DNA from 2 places in the Streptomyces camelliae genome. Region 2 is predicted to be linked to the other one. Evidence: riboswitches for the same ligand, from Rfam matches in the RefSeq annotation. Region 2 holds a riboswitch; the other holds the start of a gene.
The links. Region 2 has a riboswitch for glycine ahead of gcvP (aminomethyl-transferring glycine dehydrogenase). Riboswitches for the same ligand answer to the same signal wherever they lie in the genome.
Positions count from the first base shown of each region.

Region 1: linked by a shared signal. The riboswitch ahead of gcvT (glycine cleavage system aminomethyltransferase GcvT) and the one ahead of gcvP (aminomethyl-transferring glycine dehydrogenase) in region 2 are both predicted to bind glycine.

Region 1 is NZ_CP115300.1:2,953,950-2,957,350, reverse strand. Features, by position in the region: gene gcvH (glycine cleavage system protein GcvH) at 1-287, opposite strand, end outside; gene gcvT (glycine cleavage system aminomethyltransferase GcvT) at 461-1,588, opposite strand; glycine riboswitch at 1,631-1,743, opposite strand; glycine riboswitch at 1,744-1,841, opposite strand; gene O1G22_RS13290 (AAA family ATPase) at 2,005-2,649, shown strand; gene O1G22_RS13285 (enhanced serine sensitivity protein SseB) at 2,740-3,401, shown strand, end outside.
Region 2 is NZ_CP115300.1:7,615,220-7,618,620, forward strand. Features, by position in the region: gene O1G22_RS34905 (PRC-barrel domain-containing protein) at 640-1,011, opposite strand; glycine riboswitch at 1,131-1,225, shown strand; gene gcvP (aminomethyl-transferring glycine dehydrogenase) at 1,400-3,401, shown strand, end outside.

The DNA.
Region 1 (3,401 bases), 4.7 Mb from region 2:
AAGGGGGCCGAGTTCACCAGCGAGGGGTCCTCGACGACGTCCTCGTTGATCGCGGTGACCTCACCGGTGACGGGCGAGTACAGCTCGGAGACCGACTTGGTCGACTCCAGCTCGCCGCAGGACTCGCCCGCGGTCACGGTGTCGCCGACCTCGGGGAGCTGGACGAAGACCACGTCGCCGAGCGCGTTGGCCGCGTGCTCCGTGATGCCGACCGTCGAGACGCCGTCCTCGGCGCCCGACAGCCACTCGTGCTCCTTGCTGTAGCGCAGCTGCTGGGGGTTGTTCATGGCCTGAATTCTCCTGTACGCGCGGGAGTGCTGATGAAGGGGGGACTGCGAAAACCGCTGGTGGGCTGGAGGTCCCCCTGCTTGAGCGAAGTCGAAAGCTTGGGAGAGATGTGCGCAGGGTCACGTGCCCGCCACGGGACGGGGCCCGCGAGGAACGCGCTCGCGCCCAGTCTCTACTTCTGGCGCTTGTAGAACGGCAGCGCCACGACCTCGTACGGCTCGTGGCTGCCTCGGATGTCCACGCCGACACCCGCGGTGCCGGGCGCCGCGTGCGCCGCGTCGACGTACGCCATGGCGATCGGCTTGCCCAGGGTGGGGGAGGGGGCGCCGGAGGTGACCTCGCCGATCACCTCGCCGCCGGCGACGACGGCGTACCCGGCGCGCGGGACGCGACGGCCCTCGGCGATCAGCCCGACGAGCACCCGGGGCGGGTTCTGCTCGGCGCGCTCTGCGGCCTGCAGGAGCGCCTCGCGCCCGACGAAGTCACCCTCCTTCTCGAACTTCACCACCCGGTCGAGCCCGGCGTCGAACGGGGTGAGGGAGGTGCTCAGCTCGTGCCCGTACAGCGGCATGCCCGCCTCCAGGCGCAAGGTGTCCCGGCAGGACAGGCCGCACGGCACCAGGCCCACACCCTCGCCGGCCTTGGTCAGCGCCTGCCACAGCTCGACCGCGTGCTCCGGCTTCACGAACAGCTCGAAGCCGTCCTCGCCGGTGTAGCCGGTGCGGGCGATCAGGGCGGGGACGCCGGCGACGGTGCCGGGCAGGCCGGCGTAGTACTTCAGCCCGTCCAGGTCGGCGTCGGTGAGGGACTTCAGGATGCCGGGGGACTGCGGGCCCTGGACGGCGATCAGCGCGTAGGCGTCCCGGTCGTCGCGGACCTCGGCGTCGAAGCCGGCGGCGCGCTCGGTGAGGGCGTCCAGCACCACCTGGGCGTTGGAGGCGTTGGCGACCACCATGTACTCGGTGTCGGCGAGCCGGTAGACGATCAGGTCGTCCAGGATGCCGCCGTCGGCCTGGCAGATCATGGTGTAGCGGGCGCGGCCGACGCCGACGGAGGCGATGTTGCCGACCAGGGCGAAGTTCAGGAAGGCGGCCGCCTCGGCGCCGGTCACGGTGATCTCGCCCATGTGGGAGAGGTCGAACAGACCGGCCCTGGTCCGCACCGCGACGTGCTCGTCGCGCTCGGAGCCGTAGCGCAGGGGCATGTCCCAGCCGGCGAAGTCGGTCATCGTCGCACCGAGCGAGCGGTGCAGCGCGTCCAGCGCGGTATGGCGCGGCTCAGTGGGTTCGGTACTGCTCATCGGTCGGTCGTCTCCCAGGACAGCGGAACGGGCGAGGAACGTTCCTCCCCATCTGTCATCGGAACCTGAGAGGTTCGCCGCGACCGCCACGGGGACGATCACGGCTTGCACCTTGGGTGGAGCCACTGCGGAAGCGGCCCGCTTTTCAGATGTGCCTCGCCCGCGCGGTAACGGGGCCTGAGAGATTCAAGGGAGGGACTTGCTCCTTCGGCGCCCCAGCGAAGGCTGCTGGGGACTCTCCCGCGCGGATTCAAACGGCCGGTATGCAGTTGGCGGCCACATCATCGCACGCCGACGGGGCTTTTGTAACCGGCCTGTGGCAGGACGCGGACCTTACCGCCGACCTTTGGCTATTACCTTCTCTTTACGTTTCACGGGCAGGGCTATTACTGAATCGACAGGGGAGGACGATCACGGTGAACAGGACCCCGGTGTACGCCACCGCCATCCGTGGCATCGCGGTGCCGAAGCAGCGCTCCGCCCCGGCCACGGTCGTCCGCGACCTGCGCGACCGGTCGGGCCGCAGCCCCCGCGCCCTGCTCTTCGGCCCCGGGGACCTGGTGGTGATCACCGGCCTGCCCGGCAGCGGCAAGTCGACCCTGATGCACCGCACGGTGACCGGCCGGCGCATCGACTCCCAGGACACCCGCGACCGCTGGGACGCCCGCGTCCCCCGCTTCGTCCCCTACGCGCTCTACCGCCCGCTGGTCCGCCTCGCCCACTACGCCGGTCTGCGCCGCGCCCTGCGCGACGGCGAGGGCGTCGTCGTGCACGACTGCGGCACGCAGCCCTGGGTGCGCGGCTGGCTCGCCCGCGAGGCCCGCCGACGCGGCGGCACCCTCCACCTGCTCCTGCTCGACGTGGCACCGGAGACCGCCCGCGCAGGTCAGCGCGAGCGTGGCCGCGGCGTCTCCCGCTACGCCTTCACCCGCCACCGCCGTACGACCGCCCGCCTCCTCGCCGCCGCGGAGCGGGGCGAGCTGCCGGCCGGTGTCGGTTCGGCGACCCTGCTGGACCGGGCCGCGGCGGACACCCTGCACCGGATCGACTTCACCGGATGAGGGGGACCGTGTTCACACGGTGAGGGGACTGTCACAGCCACCCGCTAGCCTTCATGGTCACAGCAGTGGTTCCCAGCAGGCGGTAGGCAGATGGACTTCCCGGCGGACTTTCCCGCGGACTTCCCGGCACAGACACACCCCCACCCGCACGGCGGTTGGCCCGGCAACGAGCTGGAGGAGGTGCTCTCGGCCTCCCTCGGCATTCCCGCCGCGGCCGGCCGGATCATCGAGGTGCTGGGCCGCAGCTTCCTGTGGATCCCGCTGCCCAACGGCGGCGGGCCGGGCAGCGGCACCCTCGACCTGCCCACGCTGGAGCTCGACGGCCAGGCCTACGTCCCGGTGTTCAGCTCCGAGGAGCAGCTGCGCCAGGCGGCCGGCTCCCACATGTCGTACACCATCGCCCCGGCCGTGGAGTTCGCCCGCGGCCTGCCCCCGCAGGTCGGCCTCGCCGTGAACCCGGACGCGCTGGTCGGCATCCCGCTCCCGCCGGCCGCCGTGGCCGAGCTGTGCCGCGCCGGCCGCACCCCCCTCGACGGCGACCCCGACACCGGCGGCCGGGTCCGTCTCTTCGAGCCCGACTGGCAGGACGACCCGGTCGACTTCCTCTCCGCCGCGTCCGCCGAGTTCGCCGAGACCGGCGTGGTCCTCACCGCCCGCCGCTGCCTGGCCGCCATCGAGACGGACGACCCGGTGATGTTCATAGGCGTGGAACTCTCCCAGTGGGAAGGCGACCTCCGCACCCGCCCCATGGA
Region 2 (3,401 bases):
GGATGGGGCTTGGGCCTCGCAGGAGGGTTGGGCTTCGGGTGTGTCTCAGGTCCCGGACGGAGCTTAGGTCTCCGGTGAGGCTTGGGTTCTGGTCGAGGCTCGGGTGTCGGGTGAGGGTGGGCTTCGGGTGTGGTTCAGGCTCCGGGCGAAGCTGAGGTCTCGGGTGAAGCTCGGGTTCCGGTCGCGGTTGGGGGTCGGGCCCTTGGTGAGGCTTGGGTTCCGGTCGAGGCTCGGGCGTTGGGTGACGGTCGGGCTTCGGGTGTGGTTCAGGCTCCGGGCGAAGCTGAGGTCTCGGGTGAAGCTCGGGTTCCGGTCGCGGTTGGGGGTCGGGCCCTTGGTGAGGCTTGGGTTCCGGTCGAGGCTCGGACGTTGGGTGACGGTCGGGCTTCGGGTGTGGTTCAGGCCCCGGACGGAGCTCAGGTCTCGGGTGAAGGTTGGGTTCCGGGTGGCGTCCGGGTCCGTGATGAAGCCCCGCCCGTAATGAAGCCCGTCTGTGAGAAGCCCCCCGTGGTGAAGCCCCGCCTGTGATGGCCCTGGCCCCTGATGGAGCCCCGACACCTGGACGGAGACCGGGGCTCTGAAGAAGCCCCGGTCTCTGGTGAAACGCCGGGGGCACAGTGGGGTCGGGGCGGCGGAGGGTCATGGTTCCTCTGAGCCTGCCAGTTTGCCGAAGTCGTGGTCCGGGAGGGAGGGCGGTGGGGCCGTGTCCAGGCCGTAGTGGTGGTAGAGCTGGAGTTCCTGGTCGGGGGAGAGGTGGCGGCCCACGCCGAAGTCCGGGGCGTCCTTGATGAGAGCGCGGTCGAAGGGGACGTGGAGGGTGCCCTCGATGAGTTCGCTCGGTTCCAGGGGGACGAAGGCGTCGCGGGAGAACAGGCCGGTGCGTATGGCCGCCCACTCGGGTACGCCGGTCGCGTCGTCCAGATACACCTCGTCGACGGTGCCGATCTTGGTGCCGTTGCGGTCGAACGCCTTGCGGCCGATCAGGTTGCGCGGATCGATGTCGGTCTGCACGGTCCCTCTCCCTCCACGTGGTCGCAACTCATCCGTAAGCACTACAAAAGAGCACATTCGCGGAGGCGGCCACTCGAAGGCTCGGGCGTTGACCTCGCTGGTAGTCTGACAACGGCTGCTGAACCCGTGCGGGAGAGTCCTCCGACCACTTCGGAGGCGCCGAAGGAGCAAATCCTCCCCGGAATCTCTCAGGCTCACGTACCGCACGGACGAGGTCACTCTGGAAAGCAGGGCGGGTGTCGACGGCTTCCGCCCTCACCGACGGTGAAAGCCGGGACCTTCGGGCGCCCGGTGAAGCTCTCAGGTTGAGATGACAGAGGGGGAGGCCGTCGGGGCACCCGTGCCGTGGTGTCCCTCGAAGGTCGCGTCAGACCAGGAGGCCTCCGCAATGACCGCCCATCGCCCCTCGCTCTCCGAGCTCGAACAGGGCATCCCGTTCGAGCAGCGTCACATCGGGCCCGACCAGGAAGCGCGGGCCAAGATGCTCGCGCACATCGGTTACGGTTCGCTGGACGAGCTGACCGCCGCCGCCGTGCCGGACGTGATCAAGAACGCCGACGCCCTCGATCTGCCGGACGCCCGCACCGAGGCCGAGGTGCTCGCCGAGCTGCGCGGGCTGGCCGACCGTAACCAGGTGCTCGGCTCGATGATCGGGCTGGGCTACTACGGGACGTTCACCCCGCCCGTCATCCTGCGCAACGTCATGGAGAACCCGGCCTGGTACACGGCCTACACGCCGTACCAGCCGGAGATCTCCCAGGGGCGGCTCGAAGCGCTGCTGAACTTCCAGACCATGGTCGCCGACCTCACCGGCCTGCCCACCTCCGGCGCCTCCCTCCTCGACGAGGGCACGGCCGCCGCCGAGGCGATGGCGCTGTCCCGGCGCATGGGGAAGAACAAGAAGGGTCTCTTCCTCGTCGACGCGGACGCGCTGCCGCAGACCATCGCCGTCATCGAGACCCGTGCCGAGCCGACCGGTGTCGAGGTCGTCGTCGCCGACCTCAGCGAGGGCATCCCGGCCGACATCGCCGCGCGCGAGATCAACGGCGTGCTGATCCAGTACCCGGGCGCCTCCGGTGCCGTACGCGACATCAAGCCGGTCATCGACCAGGCTCACGAGCTCGGCGCGCTCGTCACCGTCGCCGCCGATCTGCTCGCCCTGACCCTGCTGGTCTCGCCGGGTGAGCTGGGCGCGGACATCGCCGTCGGCACCACCCAGCGCTTCGGCGTGCCCATGGGCTTCGGCGGTCCGCACGCCGGCTACATGGCCGTACACGAGAAGTTCGCGCGCAGCCTGCCCGGCCGGCTCGTGGGCGTCTCCGTCGACGCCGACGGCAACAAGGCCTACCGGCTCGCGCTGCAGACCCGTGAGCAGCACATCCGCCGCGAGAAGGCCACCAGCAACATCTGCACCGCCCAGGTGCTGCTCGCCGTGATGGCCGGCATGTATGCCGTCTACCACGGGCCGGACGGGCTCCGGGCCATCGCGCAGCGGACGCACCGGTACGCCACGATCCTCGCCGAGGGGCTGAAGGCCGGCGGTGTCGAGCTCGTGCACGGTGCCTACTTCGACACCGTCACCGCGCGCGTGCCCGGCCGGGCCGCCGAGGTCGTCGCGGCCGCCCAGGAGAACGGCGTCAACCTGCGCCTGGTCGACGCCGACCATGTCTCCGCCGCCTGCGACGAGACCACCGACCGGGCTCAGCTGGGCGTCGTCTTCGCCGCCTTCGGTGTCAAGGGCGACGTCGAGGCGCTGGACGCGACCGCCGCCGACACCCTCCCCGAGGGGCTGCTGCGCGGTGACAGCTACCTCACCCACCCGGTCTTCCACCAGCACCGCTCCGAGACCGCGATGCTGCGCTACCTGCGCAAGCTCGCCGACCGCGACTACGCGCTCGACCGCGGCATGATCCCGCTGGGCTCCTGCACCATGAAGCTCAACGCGACCACCGAGATGGAGCCGGTCACCTGGCCGGAGTTCGGGCAGCTGCACCCGTTCGCCCCGGCCGAGCAGGCCGAGGGCTACCTCACGCTCATCCACGAGCTGGAGGAACGTCTCGCCGAGGTGACGGGATACGACAAGGTGTCCCTCCAGCCGAACGCCGGCTCCCAGGGCGAGCTGGCCGGGCTGCTCGCCGTACGCGGATATCACCGGGCGAACGGTGACGAGCAGCGCACCGTCTGCCTGATCCCGTCCTCCGCGCACGGCACCAACGCGGCCAGCGCCGTCATGGCCGGCATGAAGGTCGTCGTCGTCAGGACCGCCGAGGACGGCGAGATCGACGTCGAGGACCTGCGCGCCAAGATCGAGCAGTACCGCGACGAGCTGGCGGTGCTGATGATCACGTACCCGTCGACGCACGGCGTCTTCGAGGAGCACGTCGCCGACA